3 regions of the Geobacillus sp. C56-T3 genome follow, and region 1 is predicted to be linked to each of the others. Evidence: riboswitches for the same ligand, from Rfam matches in the RefSeq annotation. Region 1 holds a riboswitch; each other region holds the start of a gene.
What was found. Region 1 has a riboswitch for S-adenosylmethionine ahead of GC56T3_RS11390 (hypothetical protein). Riboswitches for the same ligand answer to the same signal wherever they lie in the genome.
Positions count from the first base shown of each region.

Region 2: another riboswitch for S-adenosylmethionine. It lies ahead of mtnW (2,3-diketo-5-methylthiopentyl-1-phosphate enolase); the one in region 1 lies ahead of GC56T3_RS11390 (hypothetical protein).
Region 3: another riboswitch for S-adenosylmethionine. It lies ahead of GC56T3_RS13935 (methionine biosynthesis PLP-dependent protein); the one in region 1 lies ahead of GC56T3_RS11390 (hypothetical protein).

Region 1 is NC_014206.1:2,301,181-2,308,966, forward strand. Features, by position in the region: gene hutU (urocanate hydratase) at 1-899, opposite strand, end outside; gene GC56T3_RS11365 (helix-turn-helix domain-containing protein) at 1,068-2,549, opposite strand; gene hutG (formimidoylglutamase) at 2,554-3,522, opposite strand; gene GC56T3_RS11375 (PaaI family thioesterase) at 3,806-4,222, shown strand; gene GC56T3_RS19700 (hypothetical protein) at 4,206-4,376, opposite strand; gene GC56T3_RS11380 (PaaI family thioesterase) at 4,481-4,963, opposite strand; gene GC56T3_RS11385 (VOC family protein) at 5,145-5,528, opposite strand; gene GC56T3_RS11390 (hypothetical protein) at 5,545-5,850, opposite strand; SAM riboswitch class I at 5,951-6,055, opposite strand; gene opp4A (oligopeptide ABC transporter substrate-binding protein) at 6,117-7,786, opposite strand, start outside.
Region 2 is NC_014206.1:2,737,608-2,745,393, reverse strand. Features, by position in the region: gene GC56T3_RS13550 (pyridoxal phosphate-dependent aminotransferase) at 1-1,186, shown strand, start outside; SAM riboswitch class I at 1,271-1,379, shown strand; gene mtnW (2,3-diketo-5-methylthiopentyl-1-phosphate enolase) at 1,451-2,692, shown strand; gene mtnX (2-hydroxy-3-keto-5-methylthiopentenyl-1-phosphate phosphatase) at 2,689-3,351, shown strand; gene GC56T3_RS13535 (methylthioribulose 1-phosphate dehydratase) at 3,348-3,980, shown strand; gene GC56T3_RS13530 (acireductone dioxygenase) at 4,015-4,557, shown strand; gene GC56T3_RS13525 (ZIP family metal transporter) at 4,604-5,338, opposite strand; gene GC56T3_RS13520 (MarR family winged helix-turn-helix transcriptional regulator) at 5,560-6,009, shown strand; gene GC56T3_RS13515 (phosphate propanoyltransferase) at 6,097-6,663, shown strand; gene GC56T3_RS13510 (short-chain dehydrogenase) at 6,725-7,273, opposite strand; gene GC56T3_RS13505 (S9 family peptidase) at 7,279-7,786, opposite strand, start outside.
Region 3 is NC_014206.1:2,827,586-2,835,371, forward strand. Features, by position in the region: gene GC56T3_RS13910 (IS110 family transposase) at 1-77, opposite strand, end outside; partial or broken gene GC56T3_RS13915 (IS982 family transposase) at 312-1,188, shown strand; tRNA gene GC56T3_RS13920 (tRNA-Val) at 1,300-1,371, opposite strand; gene GC56T3_RS13925 (HD-GYP domain-containing protein) at 1,749-3,248, shown strand; gene metC (cystathionine beta-lyase) at 3,287-4,465, opposite strand; gene GC56T3_RS13935 (methionine biosynthesis PLP-dependent protein) at 4,469-5,572, opposite strand; SAM riboswitch class I at 5,774-5,884, opposite strand; gene GC56T3_RS13940 (esterase family protein) at 6,072-6,800, shown strand; gene GC56T3_RS13945 (YjcG family protein) at 6,900-7,421, shown strand; gene GC56T3_RS13950 (GNAT family N-acetyltransferase) at 7,423-7,786, shown strand, end outside.

The DNA.
Region 1 (7,786 bases):
GCGGCGATCGACTGTTTCGCACGGGCGATGTACTGCTTCGGATCGCGCGCCCTGAGTTCGGCGGCCTCATCAAGCGTAAGGCCAGCCGGGATGTAGCCGTTTAACGGATCGTGGGCGGACGTTTGATCGGTCAAGACATCCGGAACAAAGCCCGTTTCGACGAGACGCGGCAACACTTCAGCCGCATTGCCGACAAGGCCGATCGACAGCGCTTTTTTCTCTTCCTTCGCTTGTTTCGCCATCTCGAGCGCCGCGTCTAGGCTGTCGGTCATCGTATCCAAGTAATTCGTGTCAATGCGGCGCTGGATGCGGGCCGGATCGACTTCGATGGCGAGGCAGACGCCGCCGTTCATCGTCACGGCGAGCGGCTGCGCCCCGCCCATGCCGCCAAGGCCGGCGGTTAGCGTGATCGTCCCGGCCAGCGTGCCGCCAAAGTGCTGGCGCGCCACTTCGGCAAACGTTTCATATGTCCCTTGGACGATTCCTTGGCTGCCGATGTAAATCCAGCTGCCGGCCGTCATTTGTCCGTACATGATCAACCCTTTTTTGTCAAGTTCGTGGAAATGGTCCCACGTCGCCCATGCGGGCACGAGGTTGGAGTTGGCGATCAGCACGCGAGGGGCGTCCGGATGCGTGCGAAACACCGCCACCGGCTTGCCAGATTGAATGAGCAACGTTTCATCGTTTTCTAAACGAAGAAGGGTGTCCACAATCGCCTCGTAACATTCCCAGTTGCGCGCCGCCTTGCCGATGCCGCCGTAGACGATCAACTCATCCGGCCGCTCGGCGACATCGGGATGCAAATTGTTGTTTAACATGCGCAACGCCGCTTCTTGAATCCATCCTTTCGCCCGCCGCTCTGTTCCCGCAAACGGGCGTACGGTCCGTTTTTCTGCCATCGTCATCCTCTCCTTTTTCCTCTTTGCTTTTTATTGTAAGGAAGCCAAGAGGATGGAGATAGATTCTCGTCTTTTCAAGATGATCCAATTTTTTCGAAATTTCTTTTTTCTTTTCACTTCATCTATCCATTTCTTTTGATATATGTTCATTTCTTTTGAAAAAACCGCCTACCGCGGTGATGACGGTTTCAGCCGTTGTTCATCGCGGTAGGCGGTCGGCGTCTGGTTCAGTTCGGCTTTAAAGACGCGCATCAAATAATGGGCGGTGCGAAACCCGGTTTGTTCGGCGATTTCTTTGATCGACAAGTCCGTCTGCCGAAGCAGCCGCTTCGCTTCCTCAAGCCGCCGATTCGTCAGCCACTGGCGAAACGTCACGCCCCGCTTTTTCGACAACAAATGGCTGAAATACGCGGGACTGCGCCCGGCAGCGGCCGCGACCCGCTCAAGCGTGAGCGACGGATCGCGAAAATGCGCCTCCATATAGCGGAGGCCGCGCTCCACGGCGTCGACGCGCGCATCTTCCTCGGCCTGCTTGGCCTCATGGAACAACCGATATAAAAATAAAATCAATTCTTGAACGATACGATACAAGACGGGATTGTACAAAATGTCTTGAAAGATGCGCATATATTCCCGCTCGGTTCCGCCGCGGTCAAGGCCGTATGTTTTCATAAACCGGCGGATTTGCGCCAAGATGCTTGTCAGCCGCGTCCGCACCATCTCCGGACTCGGAAACGGCGGCGACCAGTGCCAAAACTCGCGCTGCAGCCACCGTTTCACCGCTTCGTGGTCGAACCGCTCGAGCATCTCGATCCATTGCCGCTGCTCCTCGGGCGTCAAAAACGGATCGAGCTCACGCCACTGTTCGTATTCCGAAGCGGGAGCGATCACTTGGCGATAGCCAATGAAAAACGTCGTCTCGAGCAACCGGCGCGCCGCTTGGTATTGCGCGCGCACCGTCCTCCGGCCATCAGGCGGCATCACGACAACCGCGAGCGGCTCATGATGATCTTCCTCCCAATCGCGCAGCAGCTTCCACGCCTCTTCTTTCCCGTCGCCCGGCAAATCGGGAAGCAGGCAAACCGCCATACGGGTGAGCGGCAATACACGCGCCCGTCCGCGAAACGGGTAATCCATCAAGAAACGGATCACTTCTTGAGACAAAGCGGGCTGTTCCGCCTGCACGAGCCATACATGCGCGGAGGCCGTGGAAGGAAAATCGCAAAATAATGAGCGGTAATCGTCGTGATGGGCGTCCAACCCCGTCGGCAAGCCTGGACGCCCCGGGGAACGCGACGCCGCCGTCCGCAGCGCCTGCTTCAGCTTGGCGGGCTCAAGCGGCTTCACAAGCAAATCGACGCATTGCCAGTCGATGGCTTGTTTCGCCCGCGCAAACGTCGCCTCGGCCGTTGCGGCAATCACGCGTTGGCAAAACAAGCGGACGTGGGCTGTCGCCTTTGACCATCGTTCATACGGAATCATATCCAGTTCGACGTACAATAGCTCCGGCGCCTCCCGCTCAAGAAGAGCCATCATCTCCTCCACATTGGCCGCCGTGTACACCTGCTCGATCGGCAGCGAATACGCGGAAACGAGCCAGCGGATCGCTTCCCGTTCTTTGTCGTCCCGTTCGGCAATGACCAATTTCACGTTCTCACCGCCTTGGCTGCAAGCGTCGAAAATGAAGGAGCGCTTCCATGCAAAAGGCGGCGGCCAACGCCACCGTTTTTCCGCCTTCATCCCAGAGTGGATTGACTTCGCAAAGATCGACGCTGATCGTTTTCGGATGAGAAACGATTCGGCGGATGAGAGCGCGCGCCAACGATGGAGCGAGTCCAAACGGCGACGGCGCGCTCACCCCCGGCGCGGCAGCCGCGCTGATGGCGTCCATGCAAAAGGTGAGCATCACCGCATCATGATCGGCGGCAAATTTCTCAATTTGTTCATAGGCAGCCTCGATCGGCCCTGCGGTCAGCTCGTCTTCCAGCATGTAACGGCAGCCGTACGTCTCGGCCGCCGCAAACAGCGCCGCCGTGTTGCCGAGCCGCTGAATGCCGAGGCAGAAGTAACGAACCCGTTCGTCTTGATCCAATATTTGCCGAAACATCGTCCCGGACGTCGGGCCGTCATCGTACGGGCGCAAGTCGAAATGGGCGTCAATGTTGAGGATGCCAAGGCGGGCTTCGGGCCCGAGCGCTTCGCGAACGCCCAAGTAATGGCCGTACGCCGTCTCATGGCCGCCGCCGATCACGATAGACGCCATCCCGTTTTTCAGCAGGCGGGCGACCGCCTTCCCAAGTTCCGTCTGGCTTTGTTCGAGCCGTTCATCGACGCAAACGACATCGCCTGCGTCATAGACAATGACCCCTTCCGGAAGATGCCAAGGCAGCCGGGCGAGCGCCGCTTTGACGGCGGCCGGCGCCTCTTTCGCCCCTTGGCGGCCTTGGTTGCGGCGCACGCCTTCGTCGCACGCAAACCCAATGAATGCCGCCGCTCGTTCCACCGTCTCCAATGGCTTGGACAAATCGAGCAGGCGAATGCGCTGATGAAGGCGAAACGCCTGCTCATCGCTCACGCTGTCAATCCGTCCCGTCCAACGGCCGGCGTCTGGCGGTTGATACATGAGACCATCTCCTTTCCATCATCCGCTGCTTGTTTCTTTCGCCGTTCTTTCACTGTTCTCCTTCCCGTGTACGCGAAAAGAGGAAATCGCCGCTGTTTGGCGAATAACACATCCATGAACCCATTTCGCTCACCACCCGATGAAAATCGCTGCGGCAGGATCCGTGATGTTCACCGAGACGATCCGCGGGCGGCGTTTTGCCCTCCACCCGGGCATGAAAACAGTTCTTGAAGACATACACATTTTCTAAAAAATGCAATGGACAACAGAAAGGATGTTCGAGATGAAGCCAATCACCAACTTGCATGACGTCATTGCTGGAAAAAGCGCGCCGCCGCTGTGCGATGAGACGCTCGGCGTCCGCTTGACGGAAGCCCGTGACGGCTATGCGAAGGGGGTATGGACGATCCATGAATCGCTGCTCAACGGCAACGGGGTGATCATGGGCGGGTTCGTCGGAGCGGCAGCGGACATTCTCATGGCGTATGCGGTGACGACCTTGCTTCGCGATGACCAAATGCACGCCTCCATCAACTTGCAGACGACGTTTCACCGCCCGGCAGCGGCAGGGGAAGCCGAAGTGGAAGCGCGGGTGGAAAGGTTCGGAAAAACCGTCGCCTATGTAACCGCCGTCGTCCGGCAAAACGGCAAAGAGGTGGCGAGCGCGACCTCCTCGGTGCTGATTATGGATAAACCGTAAAAAAGCGCTTTCGTTCATGGAAGGGAAGTGCAACGCTGGCGCCGAGGCAGGCGCCAAACCGGTCCAACTGAATCGGGCTGTTGGCAGCGGCCATGCCTAGAAGCGTTCGATCGGCAACCCGTTTCGCCCCGCCATCCAAGGATGAACATGTCACTTGCGAAGATGTCCGCTTTTTCCCAAGCGGACCGAGCGCAACGAGCGAAGCGTCGGAGAAAGCGCTGTCAAAAACAGCCGCTCTCCGGCGCCTTTCGTTGCTTGTTACCCATGGACAAACGTTTTCGGCATGACGACCGCTACGACTTGCCCGCGGGCGCACAGTTCGCCGTTGGCGAACACTTCGGCATCCACTTTCCATTTTTTCGGATGAATCTCCGTCACCGTTCCGACGGCGACAAGCGGCACGCCATGCGGCGTCGGCTTGACGAAATCGACATGAAGCGACGCGGTGACAAAGCGCGGCGGCGTTTCCCCGCTCCCTGGTTCGTGGCCGTTTTTCCGATGCAAAGCAAGCGCCGCCGACCCGGTGCCGTGGCAGTCAATGAGCGAGGCGATCAGCCCGCCGTACACAAACCCGGGGATCGCCGTATGTTCCGGGCGCGGCGTATACACCGTCACCGTTTTGTCGCCCCGCCACCCGGTGCGGAAATGATGGCCTTGCTCATTCAAACGGCCGCAGCCGTAGCACCAGGCGAATTCATCCGGGTAGTCGTCTTGAATCGCGTGCACGATCATTTCTTCCACGTCATCCTCCCCCCTCTCTTTTTCTAGTATACCATTGAATCGAGAAGACGACGACTCCTACATGGACGGTTGTTGTCTAGCGGCAGGCAAGGCCATACGAAGAAAAATGGAACGAAGCGCCAATCGCCAGACGGCAAATTCATAGGCGGCCCAAACAGCTGGCCGCCTAGCGTGACGCCATTTATCGAGCAGGCTCGTAAAACTCGATCCATTCACCGTCGGGCCCGCGGAAAAACAAATATTTCGCCCCGTTCGGAAGTGTCGTTATTTCTTCCCACACAAGCGGCACACCGAGCGACTGAAGCCGTTCTTTCTCCTGCTCAATGCCTTCGACCGTAAACGCCACATGGTGCACTTTTCCTTCCGTCGGCAAATCCGGGTTGTATCCTTCGATCAGCTCGACAATGATCGAGCCGCCAATCCCTAAAAACGCCAATTTCATCGTGCCGTTCGTATGAATCATTTCGTCAAGCAGCTCCAAGCCGACAACATTTTGATAAAACTCTTTCGATGCCTCGATGTCTTTCACTTGAATGCCGACATGTTCAAATTTTTTAACTGCCATTCGTCCCTCTTCCTTTCTATGACTCCATTAACCATACAGCTTGTAAATACGGCGTCATCTGCATCGGGAAAATCCCTTTTTTCCCAAGCTCTGTCCATATGTAGCGGTCAAGGGCGTACGGTCCTTCCGCCTTCCATTCGTCCGCCTCACTGTTGGTCAACAACAACGAAAAGGCTGTTCCTTGCGCTTCCCCATACAAATGAACGTATCCGTCCCCACGGTCGACATGCACCGCCGCCTTAGGGTCAAACCGGATGAGTTCCGCCAGCACACAGCGCATGACATGAACGGCGAACGCTGCAACAGGAAGATGAGCGGCCATGCAAGCTCGGATGGAAACGTCCCTCTCCACTGTTTCCCCCTTCACCCCCCATCGACAAAAACCCCCTTCCGCCTCGGAATGATGCGAAAGGGGGCAGCCGTTCTTATCATCCAAAGCGAAACCGCTTTGCAGGTGTTAGCACCTTGCCTACGGCAGGTTGCTGTGGGGTCATCAAGCCCGTTCTCTCGCCCACTCTTGATAAGACGTATGATCATTTGTCTTTCATGTTACCATATCGAATCCCATAGAAGCAATCGCTTTTTTGTTTATTCCGCCACTTCCGGCTGCTCGGACGTGACGCCGACATCTTTCCATGTCAGCTTCGAGCTCGGATCAACCGTAAAGTTGGCGACGCGGTTGTTGACCGCATAGATGGCGGAACGATACAACGTCGGGATGACCGGCACTTCTTCGTTCATCAGCTTTTGCCACTCGCTGTAAATTTTCCGGCGATACTCCTTGTCAAACGCCTGCTCGGAATGGCCTTTTTCCAGCAGCTCATCATTTTTCTCGTTCACCCAACGCGAGTAGTTGAACATGACGTTGCGGCCGTACAGGCCGTACGGGTCGACATCCGTTCCCGTTGCCCAAGCAGCAGCGTAAACGTCCACTTTCGGATCATCTTTTTCAACCATGTCATAGAACGAGTTGAACTCCGCTAGACGGCCGTCCACCAATTGGACATCCAAGCCAACGTCTTTCCAGCATTGCATGTAAAACTTCGCCAACGGCTCGGCAATATCGCCGCCGCTCATCGCCAAAAAGTTGATCGTAAACTTTTTGCCGTTCGGATCTTCGCGCAAGCCGTCGCCGTCCACATCTTTATAGCCGGCCTCATCAAGCAGCTGTTTTGCTTTTTCCGGATTATACGTGTACCCTTTGATCGAGCTGTCATGGTATCCCGGGAACGACGGCGGGATCAGCGTGGTCGCCGGGAAGCGCAAGCCGTGATACAAGCGATCAGCCACTTCTTGGTTGTTGATGGCGTACGCCATGGCTTGGCGCAGCTTTTTGTTCTGGAATTTCGGATTGTCCATCACATTTTCTTGCTTTTTCGCATCCCAATGGCCGAGTTTAAAGCCGATATAGTTGTAGGCCAAGTCGATCCTGCCGATGAATTGCAGGTTTTTCGTTCCTTTTGCATTCACGTATTGGTCGGTTGGGAATTCGGCGACGTCGATGTCCCCTTTTTTCAACGCTTGCAACACCACTTGCGGGCTGACGACTTTCAAAATGACGCCGTCCAAGTTCGGTTTGCCCGCCCAATAATCGTCGTTGCGGACGAATTCGACCGATTCGCCCGGAACGATTTTCTTCACTTTAAACGGCCCGAACCCGATTGGATTTTTCCGAATTTTATCCGACTGCGCCAACTGTTTGATCGGCACGTCTTTCAAATAATGCTTCGGCAGCGGGTACGCCCAAATGCCGGTCAACACAGACGGATTTGCATGCTTCCATGTAATTGTCAACGTCTTTTTGTCGATCACTTTAATGCCAGCGATTTTATCGGCTTTGCCGCTATGGTATTCATCCATGCCGACAATGTCTTGAATAAGCGCATCCCCATAACGAACGCCTGTGTAATCTTTATGCCCAATGACCAAGTATGCGTATTCTAAGTCTTCGGCCGTCACTGGCTGGCCGTCATGCCAGTTGACGTTGTCCTTAATGCGGATCGTCATCGTCTTTTTGTCCTCAGATAGTTCGTATGTCGCGGCGCCATCATTCGTAATTTCATAGTCGCCGTTCGTGCGGAAAAGCGACTCGTCAAAAAATTGCAAAATTTCAGCGTCCGGCGCTCCCGTGTAGAACGCATAGCTGAGCGTTCCTTCGAATGGCGTATCGGACACAAGCCCGTACTTCAGCACGCCGCCATCAATGATTTTCCCGTCGTTTTTCACCGTCATCGGGAATTTGCTGATGTCTTCTTTTT
Region 2 (7,786 bases), 440 kb from region 1:
GACGATGGAAATTCCTTTTTCCGAGTTGCTTGAGCAGCTGCCAAAGCAATTTTTCGCCTCGCTTGTCGCAAAAGTCGGGGAGAAAATCAAGGCCGGATGCGACGTGATCAATTTAGGGCAAGGCAACCCGGATCAGCCGACGCCAAAGCATATCGTTGAGGCGATGCAGCGGGCGGCGGTCAATCCGAAATACCATAAATATTCGCCGTTTCAAGGCTACTTCTTTTTGAAAGAAGCCATCGCCGCGTTTTACGCGCGTGAATACGGGGTGAACATCGATCCAGACCGCGAAGTCGCCATTTTGTTCGGCGGCAAGGCCGGGCTTGTCGAACTGCCGCTTTGCCTCGTCAACCCGGGCGATGTGGTGCTTGTCCCGGACCCGGGCTATCCGGACTATTGGTCGGGGATCGCGCTTGCCCGCGCGCGGATGGAAATGATGCCGCTTGTTGCGGAAAACGGTTTTTTGCCGGACTATGAAGCCATTCCGGCGGCAGTGGCCGACCGAGCGAAGCTCATGTTTTTAAACTATCCGAACAATCCGACCGGCGCGACGGCGACAAAGGAATTTTTCGCGGAGACGGTGGCGTTTGCCGCTAAGTACGGCATTGCCGTCGTGCACGATTTCGCTTATGGGGCGATCGGCTTTGACGGCCGGAAACCGGTCAGCTTCCTGGAAGTCGATGGGGCGAAAGACGTCGGCGTCGAAATTTATACGTTTTCGAAAACATACAATATGGCCGGCTGGCGTGTGGCGTTTGCCGTCGGCAACGAGCGGATTATTCGGGCGCTTGAGCTTTTGCAGGATCATTTGTATGTCAGCTTGTTCGGCGCCATCCAGGAAGCGGCCGCCGCGGCGCTCCTTGGTCCGCAAGATTGTGTCACGGAGCTGGTCGCATTGTATGAGGCGCGCCGCAATGCGTTCATCGCTGCGCTCTGCGAGGCCGGCTGGGAGGTGCAGGCGCCATCGGGGTCGTTTTTCGCCTGGCTTCCGCTGCCAAAAGGCATATCATCCGCTGAGTTTGCCGACATGCTGCTTGAGCGGGCGCATGTCGCCGTCGCCCCAGGCATCGGGTTCGGCGAGCACGGCGAAGGGTATGTGCGCGTCGGCCTCTTGACCGATGAAGCGCGGCTTCGCGAAGCAGCGGAGCGGATCGGCCGCCTTGGATTGTTCGAAAAAAATTTTTGAAAAATGATTGACAACGCCAATCGGTGATGTCATAATTCAAAGTAAATTTGCCAATTGTTTGACAAGTGCATAAACGAGCAGGCTTTCTTATCAAGAGCAGGCGGAGGGACGAGCCCAATGAAGCCCGGCAACCGGCTTGGCGCGCGCCAAGCACGGTGCTAATTCTTGCAGCGGAAACGCTGAGAGATAAGAAGAGCGCCATGGATGAGTGACGCCTCTTCTTATGAAGAGGCGTTTTTATTTCGAGATTGAGAGGGATGAACGATGAGTGCAGTGATGGCAACGTATTTGCTTCATGATGAAACAGACATTCGGAAAAAGGCGGAAGGGATCGCGCTCGGCTTGACGGTTGGCACATGGACGGACTTGCCGGCATTAGAGCAAGAGCAGCTCCGCAAACATAAAGGGGAAGTCGTTGCGATCGAAGAGCTTGGCGAAAGCGAGCGGGTAAACGCGTATTTCGGCAAGCGGCTGAAGCGGGCGATCGTCAAAATCGCCTACCCGACAGTCAACTTCAGCGCCGATTTGCCGGCATTGTTGGTCACGACGTTCGGCAAGCTGTCGCTCGACGGTGAAGTGCGGCTACTTGATTTAGAGTTTCCAGATGAATGGAAGCGGCAGTTTCCCGGGCCGCGCTTTGGCATCGCCGGCATTCGCGAGAAAGTCGGAGTCCATAACCGCCCATTGTTGATGAGCATTTTTAAAGGCATGATCGGCCGCGATTTGGCGTATTTGACGTCGGAATTGAAAAAACAGGCGCTCGGCGGCGTTGACTTGGTGAAAGATGACGAAATTTTGTTTGACAGCGAACTTCTTCCGTTTGAAAAGCGGATCACCGAGGGCAAGACGGCGCTTCAGGAAGTGTACGAACAAACGGGCAAGCGGACGTTGTATGCCGTCAACTTGACCGGTAAAACGTTTGCGTTAAAGGACAAAGCGAAACGAGCCGCCGAGCTTGGCGCTGATGTGCTGTTGTTTAACGTCTTCGCTTATGGGCTTGATGTGCTGCAAGCGTTGCGTGAAGACGAGGAGATTGCGGTGCCGATTATGGCTCACCCGGCGTTCAGCGGCGCCGTTACGCCGTCGGAGTTTTATGGGGTGGCTCCTTCGCTTTGGCTTGGAAAGCTTTTGCGGCTCGCCGGCGCCGACTTTGTCCTGTTCCCGTCGCCGTATGGCAGCGTCGCCTTGGAGCGTGATCAGGCGCTTGGCATCGCAAGGGCGCTCACCGACGACCAAGAGCCGTTCGCTCGGGCATTTCCGGTTCCGTCGGCCGGCATTCACCCGGGATTGGTGCCGCTCCTTGTCCGCGATTTCGGCCTTGACAGCATCGTCAACGCCGGCGGCGGCATCCACGGCCATCCGGACGGGGCGATCGGTGGCGGACGGGCGTTTCGCGCGGCGATCGACGCGGTGCTGGCCGGCCGTCCGTTGCGTGCGGCGGCAGCAGAAAACGAAGCGCTGCAAAAAGCGATCGACCGCTGGGGCGTCGTTGAGGTGGAAGCATGACGAAACAGCTCGTTCTCTTTTGTGATTTTGACGGCACCATTACGGAAAACGACAACATCATCGCGATTATGAAACAGTTCGCCCCGCCGGAGTGGGAGGCGTTAAAAGACGACATTCTCGCTGAGCGCATTTCTGTTCAGGAAGGAGTCGGGAAGATGTTTTCCCTCCTTCCGTCCACGTTGAAGGATGAAATTGTGGATTTCCTGCGGCGCACCGCTCGGTTGCGCGCGGGATTCCGAGAGTTTGTCGCGTTTACGAAAGAGCGGGGAATCCCGCTTTATATCGTCAGCGGCGGCATCGACTTTTTCGTCTATCCGCTGCTTGAAGGGCTCATTGAACCGGAGCGCATTTTTTGCAACGGCTCTGATTTCAGCGGCGAGACCATTTGCATTACATGGCCGCATGCGTGCGACGTTGAATGCCAAAACGGCTGCGGCTGCTGCAAGCCATCGCTCCTTCGCAAGCTTGCCCGCCCGGACGGATACCATGTCGTCATTGGCGATTCGATTACGGATTTAGCGGTGGCGAAGCAAGCGGATTACGTGCTGGCGCGCGATTTTCTGCTCCAAAAATGCCAAGAGCTCGGCTTGCCGCATTCGCCGTTTGCGACGTTTTTTGACGTGATTGATGCGTTGCAGCGAATGGAGGTGATCGTATGAGCATCGTCGTGAAAAAGTGGAACGAGCTCGCGGAAGTGAAAGCCGAGCTCGCCGCCCGCGACTGGTTTTTCGCGACAAGCGGCAATTTGTCGATCAAGGTGACGGACGACCCATTGACGTTTTTGGTGACAGCGAGCGGCAAGGATAAGCGGAAGCAAACAGACGAGGATTTTCTGCTCGTTGACGCCGCCGGAAAACCGGCGGAGGAAACAAACTTGAAGCCCTCGGCCGAGACGCTCTTGCACGCGGAAATTTACGGACGGACGAATGCCGGCTGCGTCTTGCACGTTCATACTGTCGACAACAACTTGATTTCTGAACTGTATGCGCAAAACGGGGAAGCGGTCTTTTCCGGCCAGGAAATCATCAAGGCGTTCGGCATTTGGGAGGAAAATGCCGCAGTGCGCATCCCGATCATTGACAATTACGCCGACATTCCGACGCTCGCTCGGGAGTTTGCGAACTATATCCATGGCGACGCCGGCGCGGTGTTGATCCAAAACCACGGCATCACGGTCTGGGGGCGTACAGCGTTTGAAGCGAAAAAACATTTGGAGGCATGGGAGTTTTTGTTCCGCTGGCAGGTGAAGCGGCTGCTTTTGCAGCGGGCCGGCCTGCCGGTTGGCTAATCCATATACATTTTTCCAAAGGAGGATGTGAACAATGGCCGTCATCAAAGTGAGAAAAACGGGTCAAGTGATTGAAGGAGAAGACAATGTGCGCGCGTTTTTGAACAGTCAAGGGGTGTTGTATGAACATTGGGACATCACGAAACTGCCGGAGCATTTGCGTGACAAATACGTGCTCACCGATGAAGAAAAAAATGAAATTTTAGCGGCGTTCAAAGATGAAATTGAAGATTTGGCGGCGCGCCGCGGCTACAAAACGTGGGATATCGTCGCTCTGTCCGACGCGACGCCGAACTTGGATGAACTGCTGAAAAAATTTGAACAGGTGCACATCCATACGGAAGATGAAGTGCGCGCTATTACAGCCGGCCATGGCATTTTCATCATCAAAGGCGACAAAGAAACCGGCTATTTTGATGTAGAGCTTGAAGCCGGCGACGTCATTTCCGTGCCGGAAGGGAATCCGCATTACTTTACGCTCATGGATGACCGTCGGGTCGTTGCGGTGCGCTTGTTTATCGACCCGTCCGGCTGGGTCGCTCATCCATATGAAGAAAAAGAGGAAGCCGTCCAATAGCAACGAACGCCCCGCTGCTTATATACAGGCGGCGGGGTTGTTTCCGTTAAAACGATTGTGTTAGAAAAATCATAAACAAAATGCCGACAATAAACGCATACGTCGATGTCCGTTCATTTCCATCGCCATGGCTTTCGGGAATGAGCTCTTTGTAAATGATAAACAGCATCGCCCCCGCGGCGAACGCCAGCCCGTACGGAACGAGCTCACGAAAAAGGGAGGTTAAGTAAAAACCAAGCAGCGATGTGACGATTTCCACCGCACCGGTCAACGTGGCGATGAAAAACGCTTGGAAGCGGCCGATTTGTTGATTGACTAAAAACAAGGCGACTAAAAATCCTTCCGGCGCATTTTGCAAACCGATGGCCAAGGCGATCAAATTGCCGATTTGCGAAGCGCTGTCCGAGGCGTAGCTTACCCCGACCGACAGCCCTTCAGGCAAATTGTGCAAGGCGATGGCGGCAATGATGAGCATCGCCTTTTCATCAAATTGCAAGCCGCTTTTCGTATGCTCCAAGTCGATATGGGGAACGGTCATCTCAAGCAGCGTTAACACGAGCACCCCCGCCGCCAGCCCGATTACAAGCGCCCAAAAGCCACCGGACCGCAATGCTTCTGGGATGAGGCTCAGCATCGAAGCCGCCATCATAATGCCGGCGGAAAAGGCCAGCAGCACGTCACGCCACCGGTGGGTGAGCGATTTGGCCATAAACAAAATCGGCACGGCGCCAAGCCCGGTGGACAAGGCGGAAAGCACGCTTCCAACCAACACTTGGTTCATCCACTTCCCTCCCTGACATCTTTTCTCCTTCTTCACATATGCATCATTCAGCGGAATGTGACAGTCGCCCAAGCGCCGACATTATAATAAATTTATCATAGCCGAAGGAAAAGCCGTGAACCAGGAAAATGCATCATCGCAAACAAAAAACGGTTGCCCGGGAATTCGCTGTTCCAGTATAATGAAAGTAAGAAAATGTCAACTTTAAAGGGTTGGATGCTATGGAACAAAAGGAACAGGCGTTGCAGCAGTCATTAAAATTATTCATCGTGTTATCGCGGGCATATCGGTCGGTCAGCGACCAAGTAAACAAGTCGATTCAATCGTTCGGCGTGAATCCGACCGAATTTGCGGTGCTCGAACTGCTTTACCATAAAGGCGATCAGCCGCTCCAGCAAATCGGGGAAAAAATTTTGCTCGCCAGCGGCAGCATCACGTATGTCATCGACAAGCTTGAAAATAAAGGCTTGATCATCCGCCGCGCCTGTGAGCGGGATCGCCGCGTGACGTATGCGTCGATCACCGACAGCGGCCGGCAGTTCATCCAGCGCGTGTTTCCCGAACATGCCGAGACCATCCATGAAACGGTGGCGGCCCTGACGCCGGAAGAAAAGGAACAGGCCATCGTGTTGCTGAAAAAATTAGGCTACGGCGCAAAAAGCAGAGACTGACCTCGCGTCAGTCTCTTTAATTTTTCCGAAAATGGATACGTTATATAAAGAACATAACACTGCAAGAAAAAGGAGAGATCACCATTGATGATTCCTGTTGGGGTGTCCAACCGCCACATTCATTTATCGAAAGAGCATATGGCGGCGCTGTTTGGCGAAGGCGCCGAGCTGACGGTGCTCAAGCCGTTGTCGCAGCCCGGACAGTTCGCCGCCAAGGAAACGGTGACGGTCGAAGGGCCGAAAGGGAAAATTGAAAACGTCCGCGTCCTCGGACCGGTCCGTTCGCTGACGCAGCTTGAAATTTCGAAAACCGACAGCTTCAAGCTCGGCGTCGCGCCCCCGGTCCGCTTATCCGGCGATATTGACGGAACGCCAGGCATTACGATTCACGGGCCGAAGGGGACGGTGACCGTCGACAAAGGGGTGATCATTGCCAAGCGGCACATTCATATGACGCCGAAAGATGCGGAAACGTTTGGCGTCCGCGACAAACAAGTCGTGAAAGTGAAAACACAAGGGGAACGGGCGCTCATTTTCAATGAAGTCATCGTCCGCGTCAGCGAAGATTTTGCTTTAGATATGCACATTGACACGGATGAAGCGAACGCGGCTGGCTTGAAAACCGGCGATTATGTCGAACTGCTTCCGTCGTGAAGTCATCCGCAGCAATGGGAGACAATGCGCCCTCTCGTTCGTCCCGAGAGGGCGCTTTCCGTTAACGCGGGCGTTTCTTGGATGGCTCTAGTGTGCCGACAAGATGAAACGGCGCATCACGCCAGATGGCGTCCATGACGCCGCCGCTGATTTCTTGATGGGTGAGCCAGCGCGAACTACGTTCTTCCACAACAAAGCCGAGCTGAACTTGCCGGTACAGGCAAGCGGCAGGCAAACAGAGTTTCTGTTTCATCTCGGTTGGATCGGCGCGGCTGCCAAGCACGTGAAACAGCCGCCAAGGGCCGGGATGTCCGCTATTTTTTTCGATGACAGTGGGCAACGCCTGCTTTCCATCCGTATGCACCCACGCGATGATCAGATCAAATGTTCCATTTTTTCTGATCGTTTGGCAAATCAAAGAACATAGCGTTTTTTGATCGCGATAATCGACAAGAAGCGGGGTGATGGATGCCATCTGTCCAGTGCGGTCGATGAGCTGCTTCATCCGTGCGCGGCGGCGGGCGATGACGGACACATGATATCCTTTCCGCACAAGCCAAAGCGACACATCAGCCAACATGCCTGTCCCACCGATGACGAGTGCGTGCATGGCAATTAACCAAGTGGTCCTTTCAAATAATGATCAAACCAACCGACAATATGGCGAAGCCGCTCAAGCCGGAGCACCGGGTTGCCGGTGCGCGACAAGTCGTGATTGGCGTCCGGAAAGCGGACAAGTTTCGTTTCCCGCCCGAGTTGTTTCAATGCGATAAACAGCTGTTCCGCCTGCTCGATCGGGCAGCGGTAATCGCGCTCGCTATGCAAGATTAAGAGCGGTGTGCGCATGTTTTGGACGTATTTGAGCGGTGAATGATGCCAAAGCCGCTCTGCGTCTTCCCAGATGTCGCAGCCGACTTCCCATTTCGTGAAAAAGTAGCCGATGTCACTCACTCCGGAGAAACTGAGCCAGTTGGAAATGGAACGCTGGGTGACAGCCGCTTTGAACCGGTCGGTATGCCCGACGATCCAATTGGTCATAAACCCGCCGTAGCTGCCGCCAGTGACGCCAAGCCGTGTCTCGTCAATGAAGTCGAACTTGCTGATCGCGGCGTCGACGCCAGCC
Region 3 (7,786 bases), 530 kb from region 1:
CGTTTCGCGATATCGATGCCCACGACAAGCGTTTGTTCGGTGACTTGATCAATTTTATAGTTTTGTGTACAATTCATCTGAAGTCCTCCTTGGTATGGTGAGTGATGTGTTTGACACCCCTGCATCATACCAAGAGGGCTTTTTTTGATCAAGTCCCCGGAAAAGCTCCTAACGGGAATGCTCCTTTAGGTTGAAAATAATAAAATACCCGTGGTGCTAGATAAAACTCAGACAAGCATAAAAATAGCCCTTGCTGGCGGATCTCCAGTAGAATGAAAGTGTCACCCAACATTCGAAAGGAGAGATCCCCCATGCAAGAGCACTTTCATTTTCCTACAGATCGAGCCAAACTTCAAAAACAATATGCCGCTATTTTCTGTTTTGTTTCTGCCCAACTGTCGTTGATTCAAATGTATCTTCATCGCCGCAACCGTCACTTGGTCAAGCAAGAAGACGAAGTGGTCATGGCGGTTCACCTTTTGGGGAAGCTGCTGGGCTTTTCTTCCGAACGAGCCTGGCATCTCTTTGTCACGGGAAATTTGTTCACAAACGGCTCGTTTCTTGAACGCTCCCGATACAACCGCCGCTGCCGAGCGCTTGGCTTCGCGGTCAAATGGATTCGTCATGAACTAGCCAAACGTGGCCAACACCATGCTAGACATTGTCGACAGTTTGCCTCTTCCGTTGTGCCATCCCGCGAGAATGCAGCGCGTCAAGCGATTTCGAGGGATCGCGGATATGGGGTATTGTGCTTCCAAAAAGCAATGGTACTACGGTTTCAAGCTGCATCTTCAAGTGACCAATCAAGGGCTGGCCATGGGCTATGTCGTGACGGAAGCGTCCTGCCACGACGTCAAAGCGGCTGAAACGGTGATGACTCAAATCCCTCATCCCTACAACTTTGGAGACAAAGGGTACATCAGCCGCGCTCTTCGAGAAAAGCTGTATGAAGAACACCAAGCCGCGTTCTGGACACCGTCTCGACACAATCAAAAGCACGGCCCATCGAAGACATGGGAAGAATGGATCAGGAAAAAACGCAAAGTCATCGAGACGGTGTTTTCGATTCTCGTAGACCAATACCGGATCACCGACATTCGAGCGAATTCCATTGCCGGGTTTGAAGTGGCACTCGATGGCATCTTGGTGGCTTATTCCTTGGTCACACTAGGGCTGGTTGAGCGCTGACGCTCAACTAGCACCACGGGTTATACTAATTCACTTATTCAATCCTTTACATTCCATCATCGTTTATATCATACAATAGCACCTCGAACTCAAGTTCGAGGTGCTTGATAATGACCTGTGAGGGATTTGAACCCCCGACCCCTTCCCTGTCAAGGAAGTGCTCTCCCACTGAGCTAACAGGTCGTATCGCTATCGAACACATCTTTCATTATATAGACGAGCATACAGGTTGTCAACAACTTTTTTTAAAAATCGTTGTTCATGATGAAAAAAGAGAATCCTTCTTCAAATATCATGCATTCGAACGATTGAAGCAAGAGTGGAACACGGGGACGGGGAATCTTCGCCTTGAGCTGCTGTTTCGTGCAAGCTCGTTTCAAACGGCTGTCTGGCAACGAAGTCGAATATAGCAATTGACGCCTAGGCAGACGAGTAGCCAATACGGAAGAAAACACCTAACAACTTAGTCATCGTATTTTTTCTACATTCTGATTGTTCTATCAAGCGAGAATTAGTATATTAGAAATAAGCCCATAGTCTTAGAAGAAAGGCGGAAAAACATGTATCGTTCATTCGTGCACCAGTTGTTGCGTCATTATGTTACCGGCTCAGCGATTGCGGTGATGGGCGTCGGCTCGACGTTAATGTTGACGACGCTCGCCATCTCATGGGAAGAAGCGAAATGGCTGATTGGCATTTTGTTGTTCTCAGCCATGGTCATGGGAGCGGCCGAGTGGATCGTTTTTCGCCGTGACTTGGCGCCGATTCGCCGTTTTTTTGCCGTCAAAGAGCCGGACGAGAGGTTGGCCGCAAAGGCCCTGGAACAAACGCGCCGCTTGCCGTTATTGGCGGTTCGCCGCATTTTAGGCCCGCATCTGTTTGGATTGTCAATTCCCGGCATGGGGCTGACGGCTTTATGCATCCACTACCGTGTCCTATCTCTTCCCTATCGATACATTTTGTACGCCTTTATCGGCGCCATTTTGATTGCGTCGCTCCATGCGTTGATTGAATTTTTCTTGACAACGAAGGCGTGCCGGCCGCTGATGGCGCATTTGCTTACGAAGGCTGGCAAGATCGATGAAAGGCATCCGCCGCTTCCCGTGTCACTCAAAACAAAATTGCAGCTGACGGTCTTGTTCAGCAGCACGTTTCCTGTTTTATTGTTCAGCTTAGCGACGGAAATCAAATGGTCGCTCGCCGGACCGAGTGCATCCCACTGGTCATACTGGCCGTGGGCAGCCGTGATTTTGCTGTTTTCGATCGCATTTTCCGTTTTCTTGACTCGCCTGTTGGTTGACGAAATCAACGAGCCGGTCAGCGTACTGTTAACTCATATGAAACGGGCGGAAAACGAAATATATGAGCTGATCGCTCACAATGTCTATACGGACGAATTTGCGTATTTGCTTCGCGGATTCAATCATATGATCGATGCTGTGCATCGGCGTGATCGAACGAACAAAGAACTGCTCAACAGTTTCATCACCGTCTTGACAGCGGCGCTTGACGCTCGCGATCCTTATACAGCGGGACACTCGCTGCGCGTGGCCCGTTACGCGCTCGCGATTGGGGAAAAGCTTTCCCTTCCGGATGAACAGCTGGATGCCTTGTATCGCTCCGCTCTGCTGCATGACATTGGAAAGATCGGCATTCCAGACGCCATTTTGCTGAAAGACGGAAAATTAAGCGATGACGAATTTGCCTGGATCAAAAAGCACCCTGCCCTTGGGGAGGCCATTTTGCGAGAAGTCAGGCCGATCGAACCGATCGAACCGCTTTTGCCCGGCATTCGCTCCCATCACGAACGCATCGATGGCAAGGGATATCCGGATGGCTTAGCAGGCGACGACATTCCGTTGTTTGGCAAAATCATCGCCGTGGCCGATGCATTTGACGCCATGACTTCGGATCGTCCGTACCGAAAAGGCATGGATATTCGCCAAGCGGCGGACATCTTGAGAAAAGGAAAGGGAACGCAGTGGGACAGCGAACTCGTCGACCTTTTTTTGAAACACTTACAAGAGGAGAAGCTGTTGTCAACCTCAGCGGCATCTTGAACCGCCCGCCGAGCTTGGAAGGCTTGGCGGGCTGATTGCTATGTCGTTGAAACCGACGGCCGCTCTTTCACGAACGACAGCGCCTGCTCGAAATCGCGGATCAAATCGTTCACATCCTCAAGCCCGACGCTCAGCCGCAGCAAGCCGTCGGTAATGCCGCGGCGGAGCCGCTCTTCTTTTGGCATGGCCGCATGCGACATTTTCGCCGGGTGCGATAAAATCGACTCGACCGCCCCAAGGCTGACAGCAAACACCGGCAGGCGGACGTTTCGGACGAACGTCCGAGCCGCTTCTTCATCGGCTAAGCGGAACGACAGCACAGCGCCAAACCCGGCCGCCTGATGGCGCTGGATGTCATGGCCTGGGTGGTGCGAAAGCCCCGGATAATACACTTTTTCGACCTTTGAATGACAAGCCAAATACTTGGCGATGGCGGCCGCTGATTCAGACGACTGCTTCAGCCGAACGTGGAGCGTTTTTAATCCCCGCAGCACAAGCCACGCATCTTGGACGCCAAGGACGGCGCCAAACGCGTTTTGCAGTTTGTACAATTCTTTTCCCAATTCTTCATCTTTCACCACCGCCAATCCTGCGACGACGTCGCTATGGCCGGCTAAAAATTTCGTGGCGCTGTGAAGGACGACATCGACTCCAAGATCAAGCGGCCGCTGCAGCGCCGGCGTCATGAACGTATTATCCAAGAATGTCAAACAGCCATGCGCCTTCGCCAACTTGACGACGCCTTGAATATCGGTCACTTTTAACAATGGATTGGACGGCGTTTCCATATAAATGACTTTCGTGTTCGGCCGGATGTTTTCCGCCACTGCGTTTAAATCGGTCATATCGACAAACGTATATTCAATGCCAAAGCGGCCGAGCACCTCCGTAACCATCCGGTACGTGCCGCCATAGACGTCTTCGGTCACAAGCACGTGGTCGCCTTTTGAGAGAAGCAAAAACGCCGTTGAAATAGCCGCCATACCAGAGGCGAACGCAAACCCGCGCGTTCCGCCTTCTAACGCCGCGATCGTTTCCTCAAGCGCCTCGCGCGTCGGGTTGCTGGAGCGGCTGTAGTCGTATTTGCCGAATGAATCGAAATCGAACTGATGGAACGTGGAGGCGTGCTGGATCGGCACGCTCACCGCCCCCGTTTCGCGGTCGACTTTCCATTCGTTATGGAGCAGTTTCGTCGAAAACGCCCATTCCTGTTCCATCGCTTACACCTCTTTCATGTTTTTCAATGCCTGCGCCAAATCGGCGATCAAATCGTCAGCGTGCTCAATGCCGACCGAGAAACGGAGCAGCCGGTTGCAAATACCGTTTTGGATGCGGATTTCCTCAGGAATGTCCGCATGCGTCTGCGTCGCCGGGTACGTAATAAAGCTTTCGACTCCGCCCAGGCTTTCCGCGAACGTAATGAGGCGCAAGCTTTTTAAAAACCCGTTCACCCACTTTTCATCGGCAATCCGGAACGACAGCATCCCGCCTCTCCCCGGATACAACACATCGGTGACATCTTCATGTTCGCGCAAAAAGCCGCTGATGCGCCTGGCGTTTTCTTCATGCTGGCGCATCCGCAGCGCCAGCGTTTTCATCCCGCGAATCAACAGCCACGAATCAAACGGCGACAAAACCGCGCCGATGGCGTTCTGATACTCGGCCAGGCGCTGACAGAGCTCCTCGCCCTTGGCGACGACAAGGCCAGCCAACACGTCGTTATGGCCGCCTAAATATTTCGTGGCGCTGTGGATGACAATATCGGCGCCTTGTTCGATCGGGCGTTGAAGCACCGGTGTATAAAACGTGTTGTCAACGATCAACAAAAGCCCATGCCGCTTGGCGAACTCGGAGACAGCGCGGATATCGGTCTCATGCATAAGCGGGTTCGTCGGTGTTTCCAGGAAAATCGCTTTCGTTTTTTCGGTGATACACGCTTCCACCTCAGCGAGATCAGTAAAATCGACATAATGGAATCCAAGACCGTACTTGCGCCAGCCGCGCTCAAACAGGCGGTACGTGCCGCCGTAAAGGTCGGCCGATACGAGAAACTCGTCTCCGCTCTCAAACAAGGCGAGCACCGTCTGAATGGCGGCCATGCCGGAGCTGAACGCATAGCCTTGGTCGCCGCCTTCCAGTCTCGCGATCGCTTCTTCGACGATTTTGCGCGTCGGGTTGCCGGTGCGGATGTAGTCAAACCCGGTCGACTCTCCGATGCCGGCATGGCGGTAGGCGGTGGAAAAATAAACCGGCGGGTTGACCGTCCCCGTCACTGTTTCGCTCCGGTTGCCAATTTGCGCTAACAACGTCTCCAGTTTCTCCATCTCATCTCTCTCCTTCTGCTGAAAATTCCATCATGGATCAACGGCCGACTACTTGACGCCCAATGAAGCGCCGCTGTCTGTCGGGCAACGGCCGAGCGCCTTGGTCCTAGACCGCCTCGCGGTTGATGGGAGCGGCCGCTTGAGTAAATAAAAAAAGTCTTCTAAGAAGAAGACTTTTCCATACGCACATGGTCATGCTTCTTCTTATCTGCCGAATTGAATGCTCAATTCGCTGGATTTAGCACCTGGCCGCCGGGCGGCTGGTTGCTGAAGCTTCATTGGGCCAGTTCCCTCCGCTTCTCTTGATAAGAATGAGACGCGTATTCAATTTTTCTAATTTTAATAAAAAATGTAGCGCATTCCCCCCGTTTTTGCAAGCCATTTTTTTGTGAATGGCACGATTCGGCAAATTCGCAAAAAATTCGAGCCCTTCGTTAACATCTTTTGGCGCAAATATGTTACAATAACAGATGAACTTACGCTTTCATGGAGGATGGTCATGGCGACAGCAACAGGAACGATGCGCGACTGCAAGTTGTACAGCGGAGAGCTGCAAGAAGAAATCGAACTGCTCGTCTACTTGCCAAGCAATTTTTCGCCGCTTTACAAATATTCTTTATTAATCGCGCAAGATGGCAAAGATTATTTTATGTATGGAAAAATGAAAACCGTCATCGAAACGCTGATGGCAGAAGGAACAATCGACCGGACGATCGTCGTCGGCATCCCGTATCGGAACGTCAACGACCGCTACGAGAAATACCACCCGGAAGGCCGAAAGCACGAAGCATACCTTCGTTTTTTAGCCCATGAACTCGTCCCGTTTTTGGACCGCGAACTGCCGACATACCAAATGGGCAAAGGCCGGGCGCTGATCGGCGATTCGCTCGGCGGAACGGTGTCGCTTCTAGCCGGGTTGTTGTATCCGCATACATTTGGGAAAATCGCCATGCAGTCCCCCTATATCGATGACTCGGTATTGGCGCGCATCCGCTCATTCCGCGATCCATCGCTCCTTTCGCTTTACCATTCTGTTGGCACAGAGGAAACAGCGGTGAAAACGACGGATGGCCATGTGCGCGATTTTATCACCCCGAATCGAATGGCGCGGGACTTGTTTATGGAAAAACGGTTTGCTTATACGTACCATGAGTTCGAAGGCGGTCATGCGTGGACGTATTGGCAGCCGGATGTACCCCGGGCCGTAGCCGCTGTTTTATCGTTATAGGACAAAACGGAGCAACTTCAAAGATGTCGAAGCCGCCGCATTCAATTCCGTGCGTTTCCTGCGCGTGGAAAAAGAACTGGTTCAAGGAGGGAAAACAAAATGAAGTACGGCATTGTGATCTTTCCGCCAAAACGGATTCAGGACTTCGCCAACTCGTACCGGAAACGGTACGACAGCCATTACGCCCTCATCCCGCCGCATATTACGCTGAAATACCCATTTGAAGCGGATGAGGAGCAAATAAAAAAAATGGCGAAAGAGTTGCGCCGCATTGCGGCGGAAACACCTCCCATTCCGATCAAAGTGACCAAATTCAGCTCGTTTTACCCGACAAGCAACATCATTTATTTGAAGGTGGAACCAAACGACGTGCTCGAGCGCCTTCATGAACAACTGCACAGCGGCTTGTTCGCCGGAAAGCCGGAGTTTGTGTTCGTGCCTCACATTACGATCGGCCGCGATTTGCCGGGCGCAGAATATGCGGACGTCTACAGCCAGCTGAAGCTGCAAGATGTGCACTTCGAGGAGACCGTCGACCGCTTCCATCTTCTCTATCAGCTGGAAAACGGCTCGTGGACCGTCTATGAAACGTTTATCGTCGGAGGAAAGGAAACGGTCTGAGATGAACATTGCGATTGGCACAACGCAAGATCGCGCTTTGTACGAAGACGCCTTGCGCGTCCGCCGGCTCGTATTCATTGAGGAGCAAAACGTGCCGGAAGACGAGGAAATCGACGCATTCGAGGACGACTCGTTCCACCTCGTCCTGTATGATGGCCAAACACCGGTCGGTGCTGGGCGGCTCCGTTTCATTGACGAAGGCGTCGGCAAAATCGAGCGCATTTGCGTCCTGCCGTCCTACCGCGGCCGCGGCGCCGGACGGATGGTGATGGAAGCGATCGAACAGCTGGCGAAAACAAAAGGGGCGAAAACGGCGAAACTGAACGCCCAGACGCACGCGGAACCGTTTTACAAAAAGCTCGGCT